DNA from 4 places in the Georhizobium sp. MAB10 genome. Region 1 is predicted to be linked to each of the others. Evidence: predicted binding sites of a transcription regulator. Region 1 holds the regulator's gene; each other region holds the start of a gene.
What was found. Region 1 encodes LexA, which represses DNA repair genes until DNA is damaged. Its sites were predicted from a motif close to TGTTCNNNNTGTGTTCNG; they were not measured.

Region 1 (7,202 bases):
CGGCGAGCTCGACGAGAGTCTTTGCGCGCTCCTTCAGCCCCGGCATCGCCGCCAGAAGTTGGGCGCGGCGCTCGTCCGTCATGCGGTCGATGAAATAGGCGCCGCCTTCCATCTCGGGAAGGATGGCGATCAGGCTGTCGACGAGCCGCGCGTCATCGGCCTGGCGGATATAGTGCCCGTTCAAGGCTTCCAGCTTCTTGATGTCGAACCGGGCCGCACCCTTGTTGATATCGGAGACGTCGAACCACTCGATCATCTGCTCGGTCGACATGATCTCGTCATCGCCATGGCTCCAGCCGAGGCGCACGAGATAGTTGGTAAGCGCTTCGGGCAGAAAACCCATCGCGCGATAGGCTTCGGCACCGAGCGCGCCGTGGCGCTTGGAGAGCTTGGCGCCATCGGCGCCGTGGATCAGCGGAATATGGGCCATGGAGGGGATGTCCCAGCCCATTGCCGTGTAGATGATCGACTGGCGCGCGGCATTCGTCAGGTGGTCGTCGCCGCGGATGATGTCGGTCACGCCCATGTCGTGGTCGTCGACGACGACCGCAAGCATATAGGTCGGATTGCCGTCTGAGCGCAGGATGATGAAATCGTCCAGATCGGCATTGGGGAAGCGCACATCGCCCTGTACGCGGTCCTGGACCAGCGTTTCGCCATCGCGCGGCGCCTTGATGCGGATGGCGGGTTTGACGCCTTCCGGTGCTTCGGAAGCATCGCGGTCGCGCCAGCGCCCGTCGTAGCGCGGCGGCTTGCCGGCGGCCCTCTGCGCCTCGCGCATCGCATCCAGTTCTTCAGCTGAGGCATAGCAGTAATAGGCCTCGCCACGCTTCACCAGTTCCTCGGCGATTTCGCGGTGGCGCTCGGCACGTTCGAATTGCGAGATCGGCTCGCCGTCCCAGGAGAGCCCCAGCCAGCTCAGCCCATCCAGAATGGCGTCGACGGCAGCATCGGTCGAGCGTGCGCGATCGGTATCTTCGATGCGCAGCAGCATCTTGCCGCCCCGGTTCTGGGCATAGAGCCAGTTGAACAGCGCCGTGCGCGCACCGCCGATGTGGAGGTATCCAGTGGGCGAAGGCGCGAAGCGGGTGACAATCCCTTCGGACATGATCTTGAACCTGTGAGTGATGCTGGTTGAGCAACGATCGGGCCGTTAGAGGCCGCATCGTCCTGTTGGCGGTGATCTAACACACGAGGGCGACAGCGCAAGGCTTGCGGTGTATACTGGGACCGGGCGAGGGGGCCCGACCAGGATGGCGCATGCCGATGCTGAACGCGAGCCAGTGAATGGCTCCGCTTGCGAGCGGACTGCGTTTACGTTCGACCCCGCCGATCCTCATGCCGATCATGATCCGAACAAAGATCCTCGCCTGATCCCGACCGCGTATCGATCGTGGCGCCGACGCTGGTCGCATTTGAGTGTCAGGCAGGCACTTGATGAGGAGCGAGGCCACGGCGCGCTGTTTCTCTGGGCCTCCGCCTTCTTCGCGACAGGTGCCGCGCTCTGGCGCATTCTGCCAAGCGATCCGCCGTTTGTTGCAACGCTTGGGCTCACCATCGCTGTGGGATTGGCCGCGGCACTCACGGCCAGCCGGCTGCGAAACCTGCTCGCCGCGCTGTGCATGATCCTGGCGGGGTTGGCCTCCGCAGCAGCGGAGGCGGATCGCCGCGCCATCACCGTTCTGGATAGTCCCGTGGTCACCACGATCTCCGGCCGGGTGCTGTCGCGAGAAATCGATGAGGAGGGTCGCTGGCGTTACCTCGTCGAAGTCCTGTCGACGCATGACCCGACGCTGCGCCGGCCGCCCGAACGCGTCCGACTTCTGGCGCGCAGCGACCATCCCGATATAGAGATTGGTGCATCGATCATCGGCTTGGCGCGACTTGCGCCACCGTCCGGTCCCGCGATGCCCGGCACGTTCGATTTTGCCTTCAACTCCTATTTCACCGGCATCGGCGCTTTCGGGTTTTTCTACGGCCCGCCCGGAATCATGCCCGGTGCTCAGGTCGAAGAAGGTTACGCCAACCGGATCGCCCGATGGACGACTGAACTCCGCGAAACGATCGCGTTTCGGATCAAGGAGGTGATTCCGGGTGACGCGGGTGCCGTTGCAGCCGCCATGACGGTGTCCGACCGTCGCTCGATCTCCGAGGAGACCAACGAAGCCTTTCGCATCACGGGGCTTGCCCACATCCTGTCCATTTCCGGCCTGCATATGTCGCTGGCCGCAGCACTAATGTTCACCGGGCTGCGGCTCGGCTTCGCGCTCGTGCCAGGCGTCGCCCAGGCCTGGCCGGTGAAGAAATTCGCTGCGCTCGGCGCCATCGGCACCTCCACCTTCTACCTGCTGATCTCCGGCGCCGTCATCTCCGCACAGCGCGCCTGGATCATGGTGGTCGTCATGCTGATCGCGGTGTTGCTCGACCGGGCTGCGCTGACCATGCGCAATGTCGCGATCGCCGCATTTCTCATTCTCCTCGTCACGCCATCAGCGGTGACATCGCCCGGTTTCCAGATGTCTTTTGCAGCAACCGCTGCCCTCATTGCCGCCTATGGCGGCTGGGCAGCGCGCAACAGGATCAAGACGCCGGATTTCACGACCTCAAAGCCCGGCTTCGTCTGGCGCTGGACATTGCTGATCCTCGGGTTGGCCGTGACGTCGCTGATTGCCGGCGCGGCGACGGGGATCTTCTCGGCGCATCATTTCCACCGCATGTCGAGCTACGGAATGATCGCCAACGTGGTTGCGATGCCCGTCATTTCGGTCATCGTCATGCCCTTCGGCACGCTTGCGCTGCTGACGATGCCATTCGGCCTCGACGCGATTTTCCTCACGATCATGGGGCTGGGGTTGGAGGCGGTCATCGCCATCGGCCATCATGTTGCAGCCTATGGCGATGGTTTCGCCACGGGGAAGATCCCCGGAGCCGTTACGGCGCTTCTGTCGCTTGCGCTGCTCATCCTGGTTTTTACGCGAACCTGGCTGCGAGGTGCCGCTTTGATACCCGCGCTGGCCGCTGCCCTCATTATGGCGGCCGAACTGCGCGCCGATCGACCCTTGCTGCTGATTGCCGAGGACGCTCGGCTGGCCGCGATCCTGCGCGAGGACGGCCTGGCAACCAACCGAGCGCGTCCGAGCAGCTTCATCTTCGATCAATGGGCAACGGCAACCCGGCTTGCGACCCATGTCCCGCCAATCGTCGCTGTCGACGACCAAGCCCAACTGTTGTTAGACGAGATGACTTCCGATCCGGACGAAGCTGAAGCCGAGATCGACCCTGCCATTGCCTATGGGATGATGCGCCAGGCAGTCCGCGAATTGGATGACGGGCAAATGATCGGCGTGTTCCAATGCCGCCGAGGCGCGTTTTGCGTCGCACGGCTGGAAAACGGCACAATGGTCGCGTGGCTGGAGGAGCCGGCCTATGTCGGTCCCGCATGCGACATGACCGATATCGCCATCATTCCGATACCGCTGTCGATGCGCCAATGCCGCTCCGGCGCGAAGCTCTTCACCGCCCGTACACTGCGTGAAACCGGCGCGATCGCCGTCTACGCGGCGTCGACGGGAGAAGGCTTCGCGGCGAACGAGGCGCGAGCGGCGGGCACGGGGTCGGGTACACAATTCGACCCGCAGCCGACGTTCCGCTTCGAGCAGTCTGCCGGCCGAATGCGCGCCTGGACGCGGCACCGCTATTATGACTGGAGAACGGGCAGTTTTACCGAGCCTGGCGGGGATGACGCCTCTTCCGTCAACACACACATGAGCGAAGACAGAAGAGCTGCCGACAGCATCGATCAGTGATAGCGCCGGATGAGCCCGACGAGCTTGCCCTGGATCTTGACGCGATCCGGTCCGAAAATCCGCGTTTCGTAGGCCGGGTTGGCGGCCTCGAGCGCGACCGACGCACCTTTGCGACGGAAACGCTTCAACGTCGCTTCCTCGTCGTCGACCAGAGCCACGACGATGTCGCCTGGATTGGCCGTCGACGAATTCTTGATGATGACCGTGTCGCCGTCAAAGATGCCGGCTTCGATCATCGAGTCGCCCTTGACCTCGAGCGCGTAGTGCTCGCCGCCGCCCAGCATATCCGGCGGCACGGCAATCGAATGGGTATTGTTCTGGATGGCGGAGATCGGCACACCCGCCGCGATGCGGCCCATGACGGGCACGCTGATGGCGCGATTGTCGTTGTCGCGCGGCATCTCGCTCTGGCGGCGCTCGGCTGCGATCTCGGGCTTCGGCGTCTTGCCAAGCGATCCTTCGATGACACTCGGCGAAAAGCCGCGACGCTGAGGCACTGCCGCGTTGTAGCTATCCGGCAGCTTGATGACTTCCAGCGCACGCGCACGGTTTGGCAGACGGCGAATGAAGCCACGTTCCTCTAGCGCGATGATGAGGCGGTGGATCCCCGATTTGGACGCGAGATCGAGGGCTTCTTTCATCTCGTCGAAGGATGGCGGCACGCCGCTTTCCTTCAGGCGCTCATGGATGAAAAGAAGCAGTTCCTGCTGCTTACGCGTCAACATCGGCTGCTTAGGCCCCCGCTTGATCGGATGGAAACAAATGTGGAACACACTCTATCTGTTCCTTTTGTGTTCCGCAAGTCCAACAGGGAAACCGACGGCTAGATTCGTCGCAGCAGGATTGCCCGCACAGTGTCTCCTGCCTTGGCCGCGGGAGCAAATGGTGGCCGGACGACGAGGCCGTCTGCCTCGGCGAACACGCGCATCATGGAGGAATCCTGCTTGGTGGCCGGCCTGACGACCAACGTTCCATCCGCCCGTCGGCTCATCGCCGCGCGCAGATAATCCTGGCGCACGTCGTTTTCGGCCAGGTCTACGTCGAGGATTGCGTCGACCGCCTGCACATGATGGGTGCGGCCGACGAGCTTTGCGATCAGAGGCGTCAGGAAGACGTGCGAGCAGACAAGGCTCGAGACAGGGTTGCCCGGAAGCCCGAGAACATGCATCGGGCCGATGCGGCCGCTCATCAGCGGCTTGCCCGGCCGCATTGCGATCTTCCAGAAGGCAAGCTCGAGACCGCGCGATTCCAGCACTTTGCGAACCAGGTCGTGATCACCAACCGAGGCGCCGCCAAGCGTCACCAAAATATCGGCGCCGGCCGCCTGGGCGGAGTCGATCGATCGGTTCAGGCCATCCAGCGTATCGGCAGCAATGCCGAGGTCGATCGGTTCGCCGCCCGCTTCCCTGACGATGGCGGCGACGCCAAAACTGTTCGACGCGATGATCTGATCGTCGCGTGGATCGGCACCCGGCGGCACGAGCTCGTCGCCGGTCGCCAGAATGGCGACGCGCGGGCGCCGATGCACGGGCAGGGCGGGGAGGTTCATGGCTGCTGCCAGCGTCAGCCGGCCTGCATCGAGCATCGCGCCCTTGGCGATCACCGTCTCGCCACGATGGAAGTCGAGACCTGCACGCCGCACGAACCGCCCGACCTGCACCGGCTCGATCACCTCGATCATGGTCTTTTCGAGTGGCCGTGCGTTTTCCTGGATGAGAATCGCATCCGCGCCTTCCGGAACCGGCGCGCCGGTGAAGATACGGACGGTCTCGCCGCGTCCGATGGCGCCCGTGAACCCGTGCCCGGCTGCCGATTCGCCGATAACCCGCAGCGTCGCACCCGGCTCTGCCGTATCCGCCGCAATGACGGCGTATCCATCCATGGCCGAGGCAGGAAAAGGCGGCTGGTCGCGCATGGCGATCAGAGGCTCGGCGACGATCCGACCCCATGCTTCATGGAGCGGAACGTGTTCGATATCGGCAATCGTTCGGGCGTCGGCGAGAATCAGTTCGAGTGCATCGTCGACGGGAAGCAGCGCCATGATCAGCGGGCCCCGCCGCTGCCCGGATGGTTCCAGTCGCCCGACTTGCCGCCGGTCTTGGAGAGCAGCCGGACCCCGGTGATTTCCATCGCCTTGTCAACGGCTTTTGCCATGTCGTAGAGGGTGAGGCAGGCGACCGAAACCGCCGTCAGTGCTTCCATCTCGACCCCTGTTTGGCCCTTGAGGCGCGCCATGGCCTCGACGCGCAGGCCGGGCAGGGTGTCGACCGCCTCGACGGTGACCGCAACCTTGGTCAGCATCAGCGGATGGCAAAGCGGAATGAGGTCGGCCGTCCGCTTCGCGGCCATGATACCGGCGATGCGCGCCGTGGCGATCACGTCGCCTTTTGCTGCGCCGCCCGACTGGATGAGCGCGAGCGTTTCCGGAGCCATCTTCACGAAGCCTTCGGCAATCGCGACGCGCTCGGTCTCTGCCTTGCCGCCGACATCCACCATCGTGGCGCGACCCTGGTCGTCGAGATGCGTAAGTCGCGCTTCGTCGCTCATCGCGCTGCTGCCTGATGCTTGCCCGTGAGCAGCTTGCCTGTAAGCAGCGTCTCCGTCGCGCTGGTGACATCGTCGATGCGCATCAGGCTTTCACCGACAAGGAACGTGCCGATGCCGGCGCGCTCGAGCCGCAGGCAATCCCCATGGGTGAAGATGCCGCTTTCGCCGACGAGGTGGCGGCCAGCGGCCATGGGTGCAAGACGCTCGCTGTTATCCAGCGACACCTCGAAGGTGCGCAGATTCCGATTGTTGACGCCGATGAGCGAGGAACTCAGCGAAAGCGCGCGCTCCATTTCCGCCTCGTCATGCACTTCGACCAGCACGTCCATCCCGAGATCGACCGCCGTATCGTGAAGCTCCAGCGCCATCGCATCATCGAGGCAGGCCATGATGACGAGGATGGCATCGGCGCCCATCGCGCGGGCTTCGTACACCTGGTACGGATCGAACAGAAAATCCTTGCGGATGACTGGCAGCGTGGTCGCAGAACGTGCGGCGACAAGAAATTCCGGTGCACCCATGAATGAGGGCGTGTCGGTCAGAATCGAAAGGCAAGCGGCGCCGCCTGCCTCATAGGCGCGCGCCAGTGCCGGCGGGTCGAAATCTGCACGAATGAGCCCCTTGGACGGGCTGGCCTTCTTGATCTCGGCGATCAGAGCGAAATCCCCACGGGCACGTTTGGCCTCGATCGCGGCCAGGAACCCGCGCGGCGCGTCTGCATCCGAAGCCGCTGCCTTCACCTCCGCGAGCGGCCGAGCGGCCTTGGCGGCGGCGATCTCCTCGCGCTTATAAGCTTCGATGCGGGTCAAAATATCGCTCAACGCCCCAAATCCTTCGTATCAAGCCGGT
Region 2 (7,202 bases), 100 kb from region 1:
GACGGCATCGGTCGCGCCCGGCAAAGCAATGCGGCGCAGCACCATCTTGCCGACCTCCACCTCAGGCGAGATGATGACGTCGATCGGCATGTGTTCGCGGGAAAAGAGATCGAGATAATGCGGCGCCAGATAATTCTGGGCGCGGATGCGGGCAATCTTTGTCGGGACGTTGAAGAGAGAATGCGCCACCTGGCAGGCGACCATGTTCACTTCATCCGAGAGCGTGACGGCGATGATCATGTCCGCCTCCTCCGCCCCGGCTTGCGCCAGCACTTCGGGATGGGCGCCATGGCCGACATAGCCGCGCACGTCGAGCGTGTCGCGTATCGCGTTGATGAGCGTGGCCGACGTGTCGATGACGGAGACGTCGTTTTGCTCCTGGGCCAGCTTTTCAGCGATGCCGAAGCCGACGCGCCCCGCCCCACAAATAATGATCCGCATGCCCTGCCCGTTCGGTCGCGAGGATTCGCTTCAATGCGCCGCACCATAATGCGCCGCGTCGGGCAGAGCCATAGGGGTTCGGCGAGATGGAAGGCGGTCGGTATCCGACCGCCTTCCTGAGTGGCTTAGAAGCGGAAGGAGACCTTCGCCTGGACCGTGTGGAAGTCGAACGAACGATCCGTTCCAAAGCCCGTGGTGCCGGCGCCGAACGGGCCGCCTACGAGGTTGGCATTGAAATCGTTGTCGCCGAGATCCGTGTAGAGGTACTCGAGACCGACCGAGATGTTCGACGTGACCATGGCTTCCACGCCAGCACCGACGGTGTAGCCGAAGTCATCATCCTGACCGCCAGAAGTCGTCGTCGTGGCACCTGAGCCGGGCTGCTCGTAGGAGAAGTCGACCTGGCCATAGGCGAGACCAGCCGTGCCGTAGACGAGGAAGCTGCTGCCGATCGCATAGCCGATTCGGCCGCGCAGAGTTGCGAGGTAGTCGAGTTCACGGGTGACCGTGTAGCGCGCAGGCGTGACGGAGAAGCCGTTCTGCGTGTCCGAAACGTCCGTGGCCGAAATATCGATAATGCCGCCGAAGACGAAGTTGCCGGACTGGGTGTCGTAACCGGCATGGACGCCGCCGATCAGGCCGGAATCGAAATCACCCGAAAAGCCGGGTGCGAAAGCCGTCTGAAGGGCCGGAGTGAACGGAGACAGGCCAAACGTACCCGTTTCGCCGAAGACGCCGCCCAGCTGGCCACCGACGTAAAAGCCGGACCAGTTCGGCGCAGCAGCCATCGGCGCTGCGGCGGCAGGTGCCGGATCGTTATACATTACCGCATCAGCAGCAAAGGCCGGTGCGGCCGCGGCCAGGATGGACGCGGTCAAAATCAGTCTCTTCATGTTCCGAATCTCCAGAAGTGTGGGGCTGTCCGGCCCCGAGCACTATTGGTCGCGTGCGATGCATCCGCAAGCTGAGAATGCGGCGAAACGGTGGTGCGCCAGGTGGTGGTGCCAGAATGTCACTATGTGCGCTCGGACCGGGAAATCCGTTGGGAAATGAGCAAATTCTGGAGAGATGAGCGGCCAGGCATTCCGCGCTGCCGAAAATGGTGCCCCCGGAGAGACTCGAACTCCCGACCCTCTGATTACAAATCAGATGCTCTACCAACTGAGCTACAAGGGCACGGGCGGGTGATTAGCATAATTGCCGGCGCTGTAAAACGAGAAATGCACTGGGCGGCGTCGCGGTAAAAATTAGCGCGGCGACCGGCTCCTTCGCGCTTGCCCGATCCGCCATCCCTCGCCAATGTGCCGCAGCAATGGGAGATGAGACTGGATGGCGCGTGCTACGGAAAAATTGAGTTTCATTTCGAGCAACGCTCCGGACGCGCAAGCGGCGCGATTCGAACTGGAAGCGCTTTACGGTGCATATACCCCGGAAGATGCCGACGTCATCATTGCACTCGGTGGCGACGGCTTCATGCTGCAGACGCTGCATCGCATGATGAATTCCAACAAAGTGCTTTACGGCATGAACCGGGGCTCGATCGGCTTCCTGATGAACGAGTACGCCACCGATGGACTGCGCGAGCGCATCGAGCGGGCGGTGGAAAGCGAGATCAATCCGCTGGAAATGGTCGCGACCGACGAGGATGGCGCTGAAACGCACGCCTTTGCGATCAATGAAGTGTCGGTTCTTCGCCAGTCGTATCAGGCCGCCAAGCTGCGCGTCAGCGTCGATGGCAAGGTCAGGCTCGAAGAGCTCGTCTGTGACGGGCTGATGGTGGCGACGCCTGCGGGCTCGACGGCCTATAATCTTTCTGCCCACGGCCCGATCCTGCCGCTCGTCGCGCCATTGCTCGCACTGACGCCGGTCAGCGCATTCCGCCCGCGGCGGTGGAGAGGTGCGCTGCTCTCCAACAAGGCGGAGGTGACGATCGAGGTGCTGGAGCGCGAAAAGCGGCCGGTCAACGCAGTCGCCGACAACACGGAGGTCAAATCCATTCGGCTCGTCCGCATCGTTCAGTCAAAACAGACGACCGCGCGCCTCTTGTCGGATCCCGATCATTCCTGGGATGACCGCATCATAGCCGAGCAGTTTCTTTATTGATGCGATCTGCGATGCGGGTTTTCCCGCATCGCTTTCATAGCTCTTGGTCCGCGCCAATCAGAACGGAATTTCGTCGTCCATGTCGCGGGAGAAATCGTCGTTGCGCGATGCCGGCGACTGTCGGTTGTAGTCGTTGCCGCCAACGCCCCCGCCCGAATAATCCGAGCCGCCGCGACCACCGCCGCCGCCACCCTGCCCCATGCCACCGCCCTCGCCGCGTCCATCGAGCATGGTCAGTGTCGAGTTGAACCCCTGCAGAACGATCTCGGTGGAGTATTTGTCCTGGCCGCTCTGATCCTGCCATTTGCGGGTCTGGAGCTGGCCCTCGATATACACCTTGGCGCCCTTCTTCAGGTAGCTTTCCGCAACCTTGCACAGGCCCTCATTGAAAATGACGACGCGGTGCCACTCGGTCTTCTCCTTGCGTTCGCCGGAGTTACGATCGCGCCAGGTTTCCGAAGTCGCGACGGACAGATTGGCAATCGGGCGGCCGTCCTGTGTGCGACGGATTTCCGGGTCGGCACCCAGATTTCCGACGAGAATGACCTTGTTGACGCTTCCTGCCATGGTGATTGCCTTCTTGTAGTCGCCGGTTGAATGATATCCGGCCAAACAGCCTTTAAGCCGCTGCCGCGCGATCATTGTTGAAAGGCGGCATCTTATCGGAACTCGCAGGAACCTGCGCCCCATACGCCGCATTTCCACAGGGCAGTTGGGCGTTTGCAAGGCAGGCTATGTTTTGTTCTTTTTTTGTTCTAAAAGCCTCTTGCTTGCTTGTCAACCGAGTCGGTCGGCGGCGGGCAAGTTGCCCTCGACATTGTCTTGCGAGAACCTACATGATTTGACGGCAACTGCGCAGTTCGACGAGGGTGGATGCGCAGCCTCGAACCTCCCCATCTTACCGACGTGTCATCTGGCGATCTCATGAGCGAACTCAAGACCATTTCCATTCGCGGTGCACGTGAGCACAATCTGAAGGGGATCGATCTCGATCTTCCGCGCAACAGCCTGATCGTCATGACCGGGCTTTCCGGATCGGGCAAATCATCGCTCGCCTTCGATACGATTTATGCGGAGGGCCAGCGGCGCTATGTCGAAAGCCTTTCGGCCTATGCGCGCCAATTCCTGGAAATGATGCAGAAGCCGGATGTCGACCAGATCGACGGCCTGAGCCCGGCCATCTCCATCGAGCAAAAGACGACATCGAAGAACCCGCGCTCGACGGTCGGTACCGTCACCGAAATCTACGATTATATGCGGCTTCTGTTTGCCCGCGTCGGCGTGCCCTATTCGCCGGCCACGGGGTTGCCGATCGAAAGCCAGACGGTCAGCCAGATGGTCGACCGGGTGATGGCTCTCGAGGAAGGGACGCGGCTTTACGTGCTTGCGCCGATCGTGCGCGGACGCAAGGGCGAGTACCGCAAGGAACTTGCTGAGTTGCTGAAGAAGGGATTTCAGCGCGTCAAGATCGACGGCGAATTCTATGAGATTGCCGAAGCGCCGACCCTCGACAAGAAATACAAGCACGACATTGATATCGTGGTGGATCGCATTGTCGTTCGTGATGACATCGGCGCGCGGCTTGCCGACAGCCTTGAGACTTGCCTTCGACTGGCGGACGGCCTGGCGGTTGCCGAGTTTGCCGACAAGCCATTGCCGGCGGGCGAAACGGCGGAAGGCGGCGGCGCGAACAAGTCCAAGAACGCGACCCATGAGCGAATACTCTTTTCGGAGAAGTTCGCCTGCCCCGTCTCGGGTTTCACGATTTCGGAGGTCGAGCCGCGGCTCTTTTCGTTCAACAACCCATCAGGCGCATGCCCGACCTGCGACGGCCTGGGCACCCAGCAGAAGATCGATCCAGCACTGATCGTTCCGGAGACGGCGCGCACGCTGCGTGACGGCGCCATTGCGCCATGGGCAAAATCCTCGTCGCCCTATTATCGCCAGACGCTCGAGGCGCTCGGCAAGCATTTCGGCTTCAAGATCTCGGATAAATGGACCGACCTGTCGGCAGATGCGCAGAACGCAATCCTGCACGGTACGGAGGACAAGATCGTCTTCAATTATGACGACGGCCTGCGCTCCTACAAAACGGCGAAGACCTTCGAAGGCATCGTGCCGAATCTGGAGAGGCGCTGGAAAGAAACCGACAGCGCCTGGGCCCGCGAGGAGATCGAGCGCTACATGTCGGCGGCCCCCTGCCCGGCTTGTAACGGCTATCGCCTGAAGCCCGAGGCGCTCGCCGTCAAAATCGATGGACGCCACATCGGCGAAGTCTCGCAGATGTCGATCCGGCAGGCGGGTACCTGGTTCCAGGATCTGCCGACCGCGATGAACGACAAGCAGAACGAGATCGCCGTTCGCATCCTGAAGGAAATCCGCGACCGGTTGAACTTCCTGAACGATGTCGGGCTCGACTACCTGACGCTGTCGCGCAACTCGGGCAGCTTGTCCGGTGGCGAAAGCCAGCGCATTCGCCTTGCCTCACAGATCGGTTCGGGCCTGACAGGCGTGCTCTACGTCCTCGACGAGCCCTCGATTGGCCTACACCAGCGTGACAACGCCCGGCTTCTGGACACGCTGAAGCACCTGCGCGACATCGGCAACACGGTGATCGTCGTCGAGCACGACGAGGATGCGATCCTGACGGCGGATCACGTCGTGGATATCGGCCCGGCGGCGGGGATCCATGGCGGCGAAGTCATCGCCGAGGGAACGCCAGCCGACATCATGGCCAATCCGAAGTCGCTGACGGGGAAATATCTGTCGGGTGCCCTCTCCGTCGCGGTGCCGGCGCAGCGCCGCAAGCCGGTGAAGCGCAAGGAACTGAAAGTCGTGGGAGCCCGCGGCAACAATTTGAAGAACGTGACGGCGTCGATTCCGCTCGGTTTGTTTACGGCGGTCACCGGCGTCTCGGGCGGCGGGAAATCCACCTTCCTCATCGAAACGCTCTACAAGGCGGCGTCACGCCGCATCATGGGCGCTCGCGAAAATCCTGCCGATCACGATCGGATCGACGGACTGGAATTCATCGACAAGGTCATCGATATCGACCAGTCGCCGATTGGCCGGACACCGCGCTCCAACCCCGCCACCTATACCGGCGCGTTCACCCCCATCCGCGACTGGTTCGCGGGCTTGCCGGAGTCCAAGGCGCGCGGTTATCAGCCCGGGCGGTTCTCCTTCAACGTGAAGGGTGGCCGCTGCGAAGCCTGCCAGGGCGACGGCGTCATCAAGATTGAGATGCACTTCCTGCCGGATGTCTACGTCACCTGCGACGTCTGTCACGGCAAGCGCTACAATCGCGAAACGCTGGACGTTACCTTCAAGGGCAAGTCGATCGCCGACGTGCTCGACACGACCGTCGAGGAAGGCGTCGAATTCTTCGCAGCCGTGCCAGCGGTGCGCGACAAGCTGATCACGCTCAACCGCGTCGGTCTCGGTTACGTCAAGATTGGTCAGCAGGCGACGACGCTTTCGGGTGGCGAGGCGCAGCGCGTCAAACTGGCCAAGGAACTCGCCAAGCGTTCGACCGGACGCACGCTTTACATTCTCGACGAGCCGACGACCGGCTTGCATTTCCACGACGTCGCGAAACTGCTCGAGGTGCTGCACGAACTGGTCGATCAGGGCAATTCGGTCGTGGTGATCGAGCACAATCTCGAGGTCATCAAGACAGCCGACTGGCTGATCGATGTTGGCCCGGAGGGCGGCGATGGCGGTGGCGAGATCGTCGCAAGCGGAACGCCGGAGGATGTGGTCAAGGTCGAGCGGTCGCACACGGGGCGGTTCCTGAAGGAACTTCTGGAGCGACGCCCACAAGCAAAATCTCAAGCGGCGGAGTAGGCATTCGGCTAACGTGGCCTCATCGTATCACTGGAGGCGGACATGATCTTGATCGGTCAGTATGATTCTCCCTTCGTGCGTCGCGTCGGTATTGCGCTGACGCTCTACGATCTGCCCTTCGAGCACTGGCCGTGGTCGACCTTTGGCGATGCGGATCGGCTCATCGCCTACAATCCGCTGCTGCGTGTCCCGGTGCTCGTCACCGATGACGGGGATATCCTGCTCGACAGTCACAGCATCATCGACCATGTGGATGGCCTCGCTTCTCCGGACGCGCGACTATTGCCGGTGAACGAGCCTGAACGTCGTCGCGCGATGAAGTCCGTGTCGCTCGCCACGGGCATCTCCGACAAGGCGGTCAGCCTCTTTTATGAAAATGTGCTGCATAATCACCCCTCCGCCCAGTGGATCGAGCGCTGCAAACGGCAGATTGCGGCAGCGCTGTCTGCGCTGGAATTGGAGGGATCCCGCCGCACCACGGCGTTCTGGAACGGTGAGCGGATCGGTCATGCGGATATCGCCATCGGCGCCATGCTCGACCATTTGATCGCCTCCCATCCCGATCTTATTGATCTGGACGACTATCCTGCACTGCAGCGCCACGGCGAGACGCTGCGGGCCATGCCGGTTTTCCAGTCGATCTACCAACCATTCATCCCACCGGCTTGAGGAGCGCCCATGGCAGACGCTGGAACCATTCGATGCGGCATCGGCGGATGGACCTTTGCGCCTTGGGAGGGCACGTTTTACCCGGACAAGCTGCCGAAGAAGCAGCAGTTGCATTTCGCGTCACGGCAATTGCGGACGATCGA
Region 3 (7,202 bases), 1.5 Mb from region 1:
CACGGCCACTTCCTCGACCTCGTTCGGATAGACGTTGAAGCCGGAGACGAGGATCATGTCCTTCTTCCGGTCGACGATCTTGGTGTAGCCGTCCTCGTCCATGTAGCCCATGTCGCCGGAGCGGAAGAAGCCATCCGACGTCATCACCTTGGCCGTCTCGTCGTCGCGCTGCCAATAGCCCTTCATGACCTGAGGGCCGCGGATGCAGATCTCGCCGACGTCGCCGATGCCGAGATCCTTGCCGTCCTCGTCGCGGATCGCGATCTCCGTGGAGGGCAGGGGCAGGCCGATCGTGCCGGTGAATTCGGCGCGGTCGAAGCGGTTTGCGGTGGCGACCGGCGAGGTTTCGGAAAGCCCGTAACCTTCCGAGATCGGGCAGTTGGTCAGCTGGTGCCAGCGCTCGGCCACCGGACGCTGCACAGCCATGCCGCCGCCAAGCGTCAGGATGAGGTTGCTGAAGTCGAGCTTCTTGAAATCATCGTTGTTGAGCAGCGCATTGAAGAGCGTGTTAAGGCCGGGGAAGATGTGGACCTCATATTTCGCAAGCTCCTTGACGAAGCCCGGAATGTCACGCGGATTGGGGATCAGGATGTTCTGCGCGCCCTGGTCGATGCCCATGATGGCATTCACCGTCAGCGCGAAGATGTGGTAGAGCGGCAGCGCGCAAACGAAGACCAGCCGATCCGGCCGCTCCTTGTTGAGGAAGGCTGCCTGCAGCCAGAGATTGATCTGGGCACCGTTCGACAACACGTTCGAATGGCTGAGAACCGCGCCCTTGGAAACGCCCGTCGTGCCGCCGGTATATTGCAGGAAGGCGATATCATCCGGCTTGACCTTGGCAGGCGTGAACGCCTTGCCGCGCCCTTCGGCAAGTGCAGTCTTGAAGGGAATGTGGCCGGGCAGGCTCCATGCCGGCACCATCTTCTTCACCTTGCGGACCACGAGGTTCACGATGTGGCCCTTGAGGCCCATCATGTCGCCCATGGTTGCGACGCAGACATGCTTGACGTCGGTTTTGGCGACCACTTCCTGCAGCGTGTGGGCGAAGTTTTCGAGGATGATGATCGCCTTGGCGCCGGAATCCTTCAGCTGATGCTGCAATTCGCGCGGCGTGTAGAGCGGATTGACGTTGACGACGACGAAGCCCGCGCGCAGCACGGCTGCGATCGCAACCGGGTTCTGCAGGATGTTCGGCATCATCACGGCAACGCGGTCACCCTGCTTCAGGCCCTTGCCTTGCAGCCAGGCACCGAGCGCGGCGGAATGGGTGTCAAGATCCGCATAGCTGATGGACTTGCCCATGCAGGTGAAGGCCGGTCGCTCGGCAAAACGCTTGCAGGCGGTTTCGATCAATTCGCCGATAGAGGCGTAGGCCAATGGCCCGATGTCGGCTGGTGTCCCCGGCGGATAGGAATTCAGCCAGAGCTTGGCGGAGTTCTGGTCGGTTGTCCTGATATTTGGTTCCACGATGCCCTCCCGGTATCTTGTGGTCTTTTTGGCAATTCCTCTCAAACCTCGGCGCCGTCCCACGCTGGTTTGTGAAGCTAGCAGGATTTGCCGGGTGTGACACCCGCACCGTCCGCGCTAATTGATCTGACTTTGACGTAAACGTCGTCCGCGCGCAACTGTCTGAAACATGGCCGGCGTGGTTGTTGACTCTTTGCTGAAGCTGAGTCCTAAATAGAACATATCATGAACATTGAAATTAACCTCCAACCGACGATCGAGCCTGATCTCCATGTCCTCCACCCTTTCCCAGCTAAAGCAGCAACTGGCTGCACTGGAACCGGCGCGATCGCCGGGGGAGAAAGGCTTTACTCTGGGTGTCGATCAGGTCGACGCAGCCTTGGGCTGTGGGCTTCCGCGGGGATGCCTGCACGAGGTTTTTGCCCATGAAGTGGGCGATGCGGGTGCAAGCGCCGGGTTTGCGCTTGCGCTTGCCCTGCGCGCCGCCGGAGAGGGGCGGCACATCGTCTGGGTGCGGCATGCATTTGCGGTGCTGGAGCAGGGCGATCTCTATGCGCCCGGCCTTGCGCAGTTCGGCATCGATCCGGACCGGGTTTTGCTGATTTCGGCAAAAAGCGAGACGATGGTTCTACGGGCGGGGCTTGAGGCCTTGCGGTCCCCGGCTCTTGGCGCCGTTCTCCTGGAAATCTGGGGCAAGGCAGGGTTTCTCGACCTGACAGCCAGCCGCCGCATGATGCTGGCGGCCTCACGTTCCGGCGTGACGGGGTTCGTCCTTCGGGCGGCGGGGCAGCCGCAGCCCAGTTCTTCACTCACCCGATGGCAGGTAAGGGCGGCACCCTCGGTGGGGCTTGCGGCCGGGGCACCGTCCAATCCTGTCTTCGATATTCTTTTGGACCGTCATCGCGCCGGCATTGCGGGCGGGCGCTGGCATTTGGAGTGGAACCGTGACCGCAAAAGCTTCGATCTCTCCGCAGCACAGCCTGCCCGTTTCGACGAGCCCCTCGCAACACCCAAGCGAAGCGCCGCAAAGCCGCTTCCTGGCTCTGTGGTTTCCCTTCCTGTCGACCGACCGGCTGCATCGCCAGAAGACCAGAAGCCCTTCCGCAAGACAGGCTGAAGACGCGCCGAAAGAGAAAAGCAGCAGCCTGTCGAAGCCTCTCGTCATCGTCGAGAAGGTGAAGGGCGCCTTGCATCTTGCCGCCGCCGACCCGGCGGCACGAGCGCTCGGCCTGTCGCCGGGGCTCACGCTTGCCGATGCGCGGGCGCGCGTGCCCGATATCGAGGTGTGCGAGACGGCGCCGGAAGCAGACCGGCGTATGCTGGAACGGCTCGCCGATGCCTGCGACCGCTTCACGCCGCTCGTCGGTTTCGATGGCACGGGAGGGCTCATGCTGGACATCGCCGGCTGCGTTCATCTTTTCGGCGGCGAGGCGGCCATGCTGAAGGATATCGCAGACAAGTTCGAAACGGCAGGCTTCAAGACCTTCGCCGCGATCGCCTCGGCGCCGGATACGGCGCGCGCCATGGCGCAGTTCGGGTCAGGCGGTATCGTGGCTGAAGGCAGTGAAGAGCAGGCGGTGCGGCCCTTGCCCGTGGCCGCCCTTGGTCTTGGCGCGGAGATCGAAAACGGGCTCGCCCGCGCCGGGCTCAGGAGCATCGGTGATGTCGCGGCGCGTCCGCGCGGACCTCTTGTCGCGCGCTTCGGGCCGGAACTTGCCTACCGGCTCGATCTCGTGATGGGGCGGCGCCGCTCATCGATCACGCCGCGTCGCACGGTCGGTGACATCATCGTGGAAAAGCGGTTCGGCGAGCCGATCGGCTACGAGGAGGACATTCGGGCGTGCCTGCGCCACCTTGCGGGGCAGGCGGGAGAACTTTTGCAGCAGCGCGGCAAGGGCGGCCGGCTTTTCGAGGCGGCTTTCTTCCGGGCCGACGGCAAGGTGACGCGCATTCCGGTGGAAACGGCACGGCCTTCGCGCGATCCAGCTGCGCTGATGCGCCTTTACGATGCCAAGCTCGAGGGGCTTGCCGATCCGCTGGATCCTGGCTTCGGCTTCGATCTGATCCGCCTGTCCGTCATCTTCAGCGAAACGCTCGTTCCCGAGGCGCAGGAGCTTTCGTCGAAAGGCGTTCCGACCGAAGAGGCGAGCGAGTTGGTGGAGCGCCTGAGTGCCCGGTTTTCGCCCGAGCAGGTGGTGCGCTTCGTTTCGCGCGATACGCATATTCCCGAACGTGCCGCCGAAGCCATTCCGGCATTGTCATCGGAGCAGTCGGCGATCACATGGGTGGTGCAGGACAGTGGTGAGCCGCCCTTGCGTCCGCTTTTTCTCTTCACGCCGCCCCATGCGATCGATGTCACCGCCTCGGTTCCGGATGGCCCGCCGCATCGCTTCTTCTGGCGCCGGGTCGAGCATGCGATCGTCAAGGCGGAAGGTCCGGAACGCATTGCGCAGGAGTGGTGGCGCGATGCCGGACAGGCGATGACACGCGATTATTTCCGGCTCGAGGATACCGCTGGGCGCCGGTTCTGGGTCTATCGCGAAGGGCTCTACGGGATGGAAGTCACCAATCCGCGCTGGTTCCTGCATGGGATCTTCGCATGATGCGGTACGGCGAACTTGCGGTCTCCACCAATTTCTCCTTTCTGCGCGGGGCCTCCCATCCGCATGAGTTCATCACCCGCGCGCTGGAACTCGGCTATGCGGGCATCGGCATCGCCGATTGCAACACGGTGGCGGGCGTCGTCCGCGCCTATAGCGCTCTCAACGAGCTGAATTCCGATTACGCCGCTCAGTATGGAAAGGGTGCCAGGCTCGATTTCAAGCTGGTCGTCGGCGCCCGGCTCGTCTTCGCCGACGGCACGCCCGACATTCTCGCCTATCCGGAAAACCGGGCCGGTTGGGGCAGGCTTTGCCGACTTTTGACGAAGGGCAAGATGGGCGACACGAAGAAGGGCGATTGCATCCTGAGCTTCGCCGATCTCCTGTCGCTTTCGGCCGATCTTCTGTTCATCGTCATGCCGCCCGATCAGCTTGACCAGGTGGAAGCCACGCTTGCGCGGCTTTCACGCACGGCACCCGGCTCCGTCTGGCTCGGCGCGGCCATGGGTCGTCGAGGGGATGACCGGCGCCGCCTCGTCGCCCTGAAGTCCCTGGCCGATGCGGCGCGCGTGCCGCTGATGGCGCTCAACGATGTGCTTTATCACGCACATGAACGCCGGCCCCTGCAGGATGTGCTCACCTGCATTCGCGAGAAGACGACGATCGAGGCGGCAGGCCGCCTGCTTCAGGAAAATGCCGAGCGCTATCTGAAGCCACCGCACGAGATGCAGCGGCTCTTTCGCGACTGCTCGGAGGCCATCGGCGAAACGACGGACTTCCTCGCCCGCATCGATTTTTCGCTCGATCAGTTGAAATACGAGTATCCGGACGAACCGGTGCCGCCCGGCAAGACGCCGCAGGGCTGGCTGGAGGAACTCACCTGGAAACATGCCGGCTGGGTCTACCCCGATGGCGTTCCGCCCAAGGTGGATGCGCTTCTGAAGCAGGAATTCGCGCTGATCGCGAAGCTCGATTATGCGCGCTATTTCCTGACGATCCACGATATCGTGCAGTTTGCGCGCAACCGGGGCATTTTGTGCCAGGGCCGTGGATCCGCCGCCAATTCGGCGGTCTGTTTCGTGCTCGGCATTACCTCGGTCGATCCCGCGACCAGCAATCTTCTCTTTGCGCGCTTTCTGTCGGAGGAGCGTCGCGAGCCGCCGGATATCGATGTCGACTTCGAGCATGAGCGGCGCGAAGAGGTCATCCAGCACCTTTATGAGCGCTATGGACGGCTACGCGCTGGTATCGCCGCAACCGTCATCCGCTATCGGCCGCGCAGCGCCATCCGCGAAGTCGGCAAGGTGTTCGGGCTGACCGACGACGTGACGGCGCGTCTCGGCGGCATGGTGTGGGGGAGTTTCGGCGACAGCATTCCGGAAAGCCATGTGCGCCAGGCTGGGCTCGATCCGCACAATCCCGTCATCGCCCGCGCGCTCGATTTCGCCCGCCAGCTTCTCACTTTTCCGCGCCACCTCTCGCAGCATGTGGGCGGCTTCGTGCTGACCAACGGGCGGCTCGACGAGACGGTGCCGATCGGCAATGCGGCGATGGAGGACCGCACCTTCATCGAGTGGGACAAGGACGATATCGACGAACTGGGGCTGATGAAGGTCGACGTTCTGGCGCTCGGCATGCTGACCTGCATTCGCAAATGCTTCGACCTGATCCGGCTGCACGAGGGCAGGGACCTCGATCTTGCTGCCATCAAGCACGATGACGATGTCTATCGCATGCTTCAGAAGGGCGATTCCATCGGCGTCTTCCAGGTGGAAAGCCGGGCGCAGATCAACATGCTGCCGCGCCTCAAGCCGAAAGAGTTCTACGATCTCGTCATCCAGGTGGCGATCGTGCGGCCCGGGCCGATCCAGGGCGACATGGTTCATCCCTATCTGCGGCGGCGCGATGGGCTTGAGGAGGTGCATTTTCCTTCGCCCGCCCCGCCACATGATCCGGACGAGCTCAAGCATGTTCTTTCCCGCACATTGGGAGTGCCGCTTTTCCAGGAACAGGCAATGCAGCTGGCGATCACGGCGGCGGAATTTACGCCGGACCAAGCGAACGGGCTCCGCAAGGCGATGGCAACCTTCCGCCACAACGGCACGATCGGCCGTTTCGAGGAAATGATGGTGGATGGCATGGCGCGGCGCGGCTACGACCGGGATTTTGCCCAGCGCTGCTTTGCGCAGATCAAGGGTTTTGGTGAGTATGGGTTTCCCGAAAGCCACGCGGCTTCCTTCGCACGCCTCGTCTATGTCTCGGCTTGGATCAAGCACCATTATCCGGCGGTCTTTGCCTGTGGGCTTCTCAATTCCCAGCCCATGGGCTTTTACGCTCCAGCGCAGATCGTGCGCGATGCGCGTGAGCACGGGGTGGAAGTGCGGCCGGTGGACGTGAATTACAGCCACCACGACAACACGCTGGAGCGGGCGGCGAATGGTAAACTCGCCCTGCGCATCGGCTTTCGGCAGATGGATGGGTTTCGCGAGGACTGGTCGCAAGCGCTCGTTTCCCGGCGTGGCCGTGGCTATGCGAGCATCGAAGCCCTGTGGCATGGGGTCGAGCTCGAACACCGCGCGCTGAAAGGCCTGGCCGATGCCGATGCATTTCGGTCGATTGGCGTCGACCGGCGTGATGCGCTGTGGGCCGTGCGGCGGTTGCCGGAAGATCGGCCGCTGCCGCTCTTTGCCGCGGCCGCGCAGCAGGAACTCGGGCTTGAACAACCCTCCCGCCTGCCACCCATGCCGCTCGCCGAACAAGTCGTTGCCGATTATCAGACTGTTAAACTCTCGCTCAAGGCGCATCCAATCGCTTTTCTGCGCGAGCGATTTCGCAGCGAAGGCATCATCTCCTGCGCTCAGTCAGGGGAGATGCCGGACCGTGCGTTCGTCAAGGTTGCGGGGGTGGTTCTGGTGCGCCAGCGGCCCGGCAAGGGCAACGCGATCTTCATGACGCTTGAGGACGAGACAGGCGTCGCCAATACGCTTTTATGGTCGCGGCTTTTCGACAGGTATCGACGCGCCGTGATGAGCGCAAAGCTCGTCGTGGTCGAAGCTCAGATCCAAAGAAGCAAGGAAGGCGTGGTGCATCTCATGGTCACTGCCGTGCATGACCGCACGGGGGATCTCGCGATGC
Region 4 (7,202 bases), 1.2 Mb from region 1:
CTCCTGGTCGCCCGGCTGCTCGCCGACAAAGACGACATCCGCATCGCGTGGCCCTTCGCCAAAGACGGTCTGCGTCGCATCTTTCCAGAGCGGACACCGCCGACAGCCTTCGGCCTGTTTCTCCAGCGCATCGAGCGTTTCGGCGATCTCTTCCTCGGCCATGCCGCCCATCTTCTTCGGCTCCCAATACTGTTCCTGGATGCGGGCATGGTGCGGCGCGGAAAGGGTGGGCGCGCGCGCCACCATCTCTTCCGCTGCCTTGCCGGCGCCGGCGATCATGCCAGGAATGAGCGGCGCCTCCGGCAGGTTCCGCCAGTATTTCTTCGGCATTTCGGCCTGCATGGCCTTCACCTTCAACCGGGCGGGATTGAAGATGGACGTGAAATAGGTGCGCCAGAGATCCTCGGCCGCATCGTCCGCGGGTGCATCTTCCTTGCTTGCGCCCGGCATCACCGTGATGTCCGCACCGTCCCAGGAGATCGAGCGCCAAGGCGTCAGGATCGTCCATTTCATGCCGGTGAAGCGCGCCCGAAAGAACCCTGCTTCGCGTTCCGCGATATAATGCTCCGGCTCGAACCAGGCGACGAACCATTCTTCGCCCACCACGTCGATCTTCCGGAATCGCACGAAGGCATGCATCTTGTGGGCATCGCGCCGGATCGATTTCTCCATCCGTTCAAGCCGCTGGATATCGGGATCGGACGCGATGCGGAGCAGGTTTTTCTCCTGCGAGACCCTCAGGAGAAGCCGGTACATGAAGGAAAATCGATCCGGATCGCGGTGATGGATCACCTGTTCCAGACGCTTGACCACCTCGCGTGGCACGGTGAATTCCGCACCGGTCGGCGGCTCCGGCAGAAGCGGTGAGGCATCTTCGAAAAGGTCTTCCGTCGTCTGGCCGACCACGCTGAACCGAATGTCGCCAGGCTCAACGCCGGCCAGCGCCAATTGCCGCGCCGCGTGGCGCCACCCATCGAAATCCGTCTGATCGGCGAGCGTGACGGCAAACATCGCTAAAACAACGACAGCTGCGCAGGTTGCGGCGTCATTCGGGCCTTGAGCGAGGGACTGTCCGTCAGCCCGCCCGGTTGCCAATCGAGCGCGGTGATGAACGGCCGCACCTTGTTGACCGACTGGCAAAGCCGGCCGACATCCTCGAGCCTGAGCGTCCGGTAGCGCCGCACCTGCAGGATCTTCGCCACGGCCTTGGTGCCGAGCCCCGGCACGCGCAGCAGCGATTCCCGATCGCCCCGGTTGACGTCGACTGGAAAACGCTGGCGATTGGCGAGCGCCCAGGCGAGCTTGGGGTCGACGGCGAGATCGAGCATCCCGTCGCTTTGGCCCGCCAGGATCTCGTTCTGCTCGAAGCCGTAGAAGCGCATCAGCCAGTCGGCCTGGTAGAGCCGATGTTCGCGCATAAGCGGCGGCTGGATGAGCGGCAGCGATGATTTCGCATCGGGGATCGGGCTGAAGGCGGAGTAATAGACGCGCTTCAGATGATAGCTCGAATAGAGCCGGGCGCTGGTTTTCAGGATCGTGTCGTCATTGGCGGGATCGGCGCCGATGATCATCTGCGTCGACTGCCCGCCCGGCGCGAAGCGTTCTTTTCTCTTGGTGCGCAGTGTCGGCTCGGATTTCTCCTCGATCTTCATCCGAAGATTGCCCATCGCCTTCCGGATTTCCGCGGGCCGCTTTTCCGGGGCGAGGCGCGAGACGCCATCATCGGTGGGCAATTCGACATTGATCGAGAGCCGGTCGGCGAATCGGCCCGCTTCCTCGAGCAGCAGCGGGTCGCAGTCGGGGATGGTCTTGAGGTGGATATAGCCGGCAAAGCGATGCGTGACGCGCAGCTGCCGGGCGACTTCCACCAACTGCCCCATCGTTTCATCCGGCGATCGGATAATGCCGGAGGAGAGGAAAAGCCCCTCGATGTAGTTCCGCTTGTAAAAGTCGAGCGTCAGATCGACGACTTCCTGCACGGTGAAGCGGGCGCGCCGGACATTCGACGACGATCGGTTGATGCAATAGGCGCAGTCATAGATGCAGAAATTCGTGAGCAGGATTTTCAGAAGCGAAATGCATCGCCCGTCCGGCGCATAGGAATGACAAATGCCGGCCCCGGTGGTCGACCCGATGCCACCCGTGCCGAGCGAGTTGCGCTTCGTCGATCCGGAGGACGCACACGAGGCGTCATATTTTGCAGCATCCGAAAGGATCGCCAGTTTTTCCAACGTCGATAGCTGAGCCATGCGTTCATGCTATGTTCGCAACACGCCGACGTCTATGTCTTTTATTGTAAAACTGGAAGGAGTTTTGGGAGCTGCCGATCGGTCTTCATCCGAAGGCGAGGGCGCGGCATGATCTCTCGCAGCCCTCATGGTGAGCCTGTCGAACCACGAGGCGTAGCAGAATGGGGCCACCTCGCCCTTCGACAGGCTCAGGATGAGGTGGAGCTGGCGTCGAGTGCGGAGCCGCCGCACTCGCTGCTGTCTTCAAGCGGTGATATCCACCACGCCGCAATCGCCGGCCTCGGAGCCGAAGACGAGCTGGTGACCATCGCGACTCCAGTCGAGCGAGGAGAGAGCGCCCTTGCCGGGGCGGCGCAAAAGCACTTCCTTGCCGTCTTCCATGCGTGCAGCAAGGATCATGCCGTCATTGAAACCGATGGCGACTACATCCTGTGCCGGGTGGCAGGCGACGATGGTGACAAGCGCGTCGCCCCGCGTGCCGAGCTCCAGCGGCGGCTTGCCCATCGGGCCATCCTTGCCGACGAAGGGCCACACGATCGCGGCCGGCGCGCCGGATGAGGCAAGCCATTTGCCTTTGAAGCTCCAGGACAGCGACTTCACCTTGGCCGGATAGCCAGACATCCGCATGTCATGCAGGTCGGACATGCGCCAGCCATGCAGCGCCTGTTCCTGCATCGTGGTGACGAGATACTTGCCGTCGGGCGAGAAGGTGATGCCCGTGTGGCTGCCCTTCCATTCAAGTTCCGCAGGCTTGGAATCCATGCCGGCCCAGACGAGGGTCACGCCGTTGTAGCGGGCAAGCGCCACCCTCAGGCCCTTCGGCGCGAAGGCTATGCCCTCGACCGTTCGCTCGCAGGCGATCTCCTTGAGCGTTCCGTCTGCCAGCCGCACATAGGCAGTGCGCCCGGAGGAAAAGCCGATCACCCCTTGAGGCCCGGACGCGATCTGGCCAATCCATTTGCGACCGATCTCGGCGAGCGTCTCGATCTCGCCCGTGGCTGAGATGCGGCTTACCTTGCCATCCTCGCCGCCCGTCAGAAGGGTCTTGCCGTCGCCAGACAGACTGGCCACCAGCAGCCCGTCATGCGCTTCCACGGTCTTGTGGCCATGATCGAGTCGATGGACCGTGCCGTCCGCCATGGCGAATGTCGGAATGCCGGAGACGAAGCGCGCCGCGACGCAATACCCGTCGAGGTCGAGAGGAGCGACTGTCGGCATCCGTTCAGCCGGCCTGGCAGGCGAGGAAGGTGCGTTCCAGCTTTTCGCGGTCGAGCTCGCGGCCGATGAAGACGATGCGGCTTTCCCGCTTTTCGCCGTCCTTCCAGGCCCGCTGGTGATCGCCTTCGATCAGCATGTGGATACCCTGGATGACATAGCGGTCCTCGTCGCCTTCGAAGGCGATAATGCCCTTGAGCCTAAGGATGTTCGGTCCATCCATCTGGGTGATCTTTTCGATCCACGGGAAGAACTTCTTCGGATCCATGGAGCCCGCGCGTAGCGACACCGACTGAACCGTCGCATCGTGGATGTCGGATGCTTCGCCATGGTGATGATGGTGGTCGTGCCCATGGTGGTCGTGCCCGTGATGATCATGTCCGTGGTGATCATGGTCATGATGGGCGTGATCGTGATGATCATGGTCGCAGTCCGGGCCGCAGACATGATCGTGGTCGTGATCATGGTCCTTTTGGTCGAGGAAATGCGGGTCGTTCTCCAGCGCGCGCTGCAGATCGAACGCGCCGCGGTTGAGCACCTGGGTCACATCGATCTTGGCGCGTTCGGCCCGATGGATGCGCGCGGATGGATTGATGGCCCGCACCGTCGCTTCGATCTTGCGCAGTTCGGCTTCGTCGACCAGGTCGGTCTTGTTGAGGATGACGACGTCGGCAAAGGCGATCTGGTCTTCGGCCTCGCGCGAATCCTTGAGCCTCAGCGGCAGGTGCTTGGCATCGACGAGCGCAATGACGGCATCGAGCTGCGTCTTGGAGCGCACGTCCTCGTCCATGAAGAAGGTCTGGGCGACAGGAGCCGGATCGGCAAGCCCGGTCGTTTCCACGATGATTGCGTCGAAGCGGCCGGGACGGCGCATCAGGCCTTCCACGACACGGATCAGGTCGCCGCGCACCGTGCAGCAGACGCAGCCATTGTTCATTTCGTAGATCTCTTCGTCGCTCTCGACGATGAGATCATTGTCGATGCCGATCTCGCCGAACTCGTTCACGATGACGGCGTATTTCTGGCCGTGGTTTTCGGACAGGATACGGTTGAGAAGCGTCGTCTTGCCGGCGCCGAGATAGCCCGTCAGCACAGTGACGGGGATCGGCTTGGCGTCGGTGGATGTGGCAGGGTTCGGGACGGATTGCGTCGCTGCGTCGCTCATGGCGGGAACCTTTCATTCGTTGCTCGGGATATAGGCCCTCCGAGCGGGCTCTGCCAAGGGTACCAGGACGGAAGTGCTGCCCCGGCGCCTTTCCTTTCTCGCCTTGCCATCTATCTCCCGCTCGTCTGGACAAGGGAGCACGACGAGATGGCGGCATTGGTGGCGACGAGAGAGGCAGGATTGCAGCGCCTGGCGGAATTCGTCGATGACGCCGGCGAACGCTACGCCCGCAACCGCAACACCGATTTCGGCGACCCTGCGCGCAATGCCGTTTCGATGCTGTCGCCCTATCTGCGTCACCGCCTTGTCTCGGAAGAGGAGGTCTTGACGGCAGTCCTTGAACGGCATTCTCCGCGCGATGCGGAGAAGTTCATCCAGGAGGTGTACTGGCGCACATACTTCAAGGGTTGGCTTGAGCAGCGCCCGCAGGTCTGGCGCGACTATGAGACGGCGCGCGACAGATCGCTCGCCGCGCTCTCGTCGAATAAGGGGCTTGCCACCGCTTACGATCAGGCCGTTGCGGGTACGACTGGGATCGATGCTTTCGATGCTTTTGCTCTGGAGCTGGTGGAAACCGGCTATCTCCACAACCACGCGCGCATGTGGTTCGCATCGATCTGGATTTTCACGCTCCGGCTGCCCTGGGAACTCGGTGCAGACTTCTTCATGCGCCATCTGATGGATGGCGACCCAGCCTCCAACACGCTCTCCTGGCGCTGGGTCGCCGGACTGCACACCCGCGGCAAGAATTACCTCGCCACGCGCGACAACATTCGCCGATATACGAATGGGCGTTTCAACCCCAAGGGTCTCAACGAAAACGCGCCGCCGCTCGATGGCCCGGAGCCGCCCCATCCCTTGAAACTGCCGGTTGGTGAAAATCCTGCGGCCGTTCCGAGCGTTCTTCTTCTCCACGACGACGATTGCATCGCGCCACCCTTTGACGCGCTGCTGTGCGAGATCGTCGATGTGGTGGCGCTCGATGCATCCGCCGGACGTTCGCCAGGCGAGAGGGGCAATTTGGCAGCGACATTCACGCGCGAAGCGCTTGTGGATTCCCTCGCTGCTCATGGCGCGGGGGGCGATAATTCGCCCGAGACGGATCCGGAGCGCATCGTCGCCCGCATCGTGCAGTCCGGTGCTCGCCAGGTCGTCGCGCCTCATGCTCCGGTCGGCCCGGTAAACGATGCCCTTAACCGCATCGCGAAAACGCTGCAAAGTCACGAGATCTCGATGGTCCGGCCGATCCGCGCCTATGACCGCGAAGCATGGCCGCATGCGACGAAGGGCTTCTTTGCGATGAAATCGGTCATCCCGGACATGCTGGCTTTGATGGCGGGGCGCAGCGCCTGATCCTTACGTCAGGCGGGCCGCGTCGAAGCGGTGGACGTCGTCCAGAAGCTCGATGAACTGCGCCGCTGCATGGTCGATGATGCGCTGACCCGTCTCGGCATCGGCGCTCGCAGCATCGCCCACCACGCCCTGGGGATTGAGATCGCTCGCCTTCCAGCCAAAGGCATGCGGGCCGTAGGCGCGCAGATGGCGCATACTTCCTGCTAGCTCGCGCTGGAAAGAGGGAAAGTTCTCCGCCCTTTTCATCTCAACCGTTTCGGGCTTCAGCGCCAGGATCATCGACGTTTCGATCAGCCCGCCATGGATATCGAAGGGCTTGTCGGCTGGCGAGATCACAGCCTCCGGCAGGGGAAACCGCGTCCAGCTTGTCGCCACGGCAAGCATGTTGAAGCGCACTCTGGCTTCGGTGGCGATCACTGTCATCAGCGGCGCGTTGCCGCCATGGGCATTGAGCATCACGAATTTGCGGATACCCGCAGCGTTGAGCTTGGCGGCGATGCCGAGCCATCGCTCGATGGCCTCCTGGTAACCGAGCGTGCGCGTACCCGCCACGTCCATGTGCTCGATCGAGTAACCGACCGGCTCCACCGGGAGCATGGTGACGGGAAGGTTATCCGGCAAAAGCGCCACGATGCGCTGCGCAAGCCCGTCCGCGATGATCGTATCCGTCTCGAACGGCAGATGCGGCCCATGCTGTTCATGCGCCCCAAGCGGCAGAACGGCAATCCAGTCCGCACGATCGGCCGGCTCCGTTGCGCGGCCTTCGATGTCACGCAGATCGGCGCTGAGGAAACGCTCGGGAATGGCCCGAGGCGTGTCCCCAGGAGTGGCCGGAGGAATGCCCATTGTCTCGCCTTCGCGCCTTGATAACATAAGCCGGCAAAAGAATGCCTGCTCGCTTGCCCTGCAATAAAGGGCCAAAGGGAGAGGATGCAAGCGGCTGAGGGGAGATCGCTGAAGATGGCGAAGAAGGACAAGCTCGAAAAGGGCAAGAAGAAGCGCGACCAGGAGACAGTGGCCGATGGCACGCTGTCGACAACATTGATCCAGACGGCCCGCGCCATGCGCACCCTGCTTGCCCGCGATCTCGTCGATCACGGCCTCTATGCGGGGCAGGAAATGGTGATCCTGTCGCTCGCGGAAGCCGACGGCAAATCGCCGGGCGTCATCGCTGCTGAACTCGGCGTGCGCGCACCGACCATCACCAAGACGGTCAATCG

Region 2: the regulator LexA is predicted to act here: its motif matches at 3,285-3,302, upstream of uvrA (excinuclease ABC subunit UvrA).
Region 3: the regulator LexA is predicted to act here: its motif matches at 1,682-1,699, upstream of PU133_RS05060 (ImuA family protein).
Region 4: the regulator LexA is predicted to act here: its motif matches at 2,251-2,268, upstream of PU133_RS18435 (putative DNA modification/repair radical SAM protein).

The regions. Positions count from the first base shown of each region.
Region 1 is NZ_CP118314.1:2,648,886-2,656,087, reverse strand. It holds gene gltX (glutamate--tRNA ligase) at 1-1,108, opposite strand, end outside; gene PU133_RS12600 (ComEC/Rec2 family competence protein) at 1,416-3,806, shown strand; gene lexA (transcriptional repressor LexA) at 3,800-4,531, opposite strand; gene glp (gephyrin-like molybdotransferase Glp) at 4,630-5,847, opposite strand; gene moaC (cyclic pyranopterin monophosphate synthase MoaC) at 5,850-6,353, opposite strand; gene trpC (indole-3-glycerol phosphate synthase TrpC) at 6,350-7,174, opposite strand.
Region 2 is NZ_CP118314.1:2,544,887-2,552,088, forward strand. It holds gene trkA (Trk system potassium transporter TrkA) at 1-441, opposite strand, end outside; gene PU133_RS12055 (outer membrane protein) at 567-1,334, opposite strand; tRNA gene PU133_RS12060 (tRNA-Thr) at 1,542-1,617, opposite strand; gene PU133_RS12065 (NAD kinase) at 1,771-2,544, shown strand; gene PU133_RS12070 (single-stranded DNA-binding protein) at 2,602-3,111, opposite strand; gene uvrA (excinuclease ABC subunit UvrA) at 3,469-6,390, shown strand; gene PU133_RS12080 (glutathione S-transferase family protein) at 6,433-7,059, shown strand; gene PU133_RS12085 (DUF72 domain-containing protein) at 7,069-7,202, shown strand, end outside.
Region 3 is NZ_CP118314.1:1,106,043-1,113,244, forward strand. It holds gene PU133_RS05055 (long-chain fatty acid--CoA ligase) at 1-1,470, opposite strand, end outside; gene PU133_RS05060 (ImuA family protein) at 1,739-2,584, shown strand; gene PU133_RS05065 (Y-family DNA polymerase) at 2,643-4,070, shown strand; gene PU133_RS05070 (error-prone DNA polymerase) at 4,067-7,202, shown strand, end outside.
Region 4 is NZ_CP118314.1:3,835,978-3,843,179, reverse strand. It holds gene PU133_RS18440 (UdgX family uracil-DNA binding protein) at 1-1,011, opposite strand, end outside; gene PU133_RS18435 (putative DNA modification/repair radical SAM protein) at 1,014-2,249, opposite strand; gene PU133_RS18430 (WD40 repeat domain-containing protein) at 2,493-3,467, opposite strand; gene PU133_RS18425 (CobW family GTP-binding protein) at 3,472-4,629, opposite strand; gene PU133_RS18420 (FAD-binding domain-containing protein) at 4,777-5,982, shown strand; gene PU133_RS18415 (creatininase family protein) at 5,986-6,828, opposite strand; gene PU133_RS18410 (MarR family winged helix-turn-helix transcriptional regulator) at 6,943-7,202, shown strand, end outside.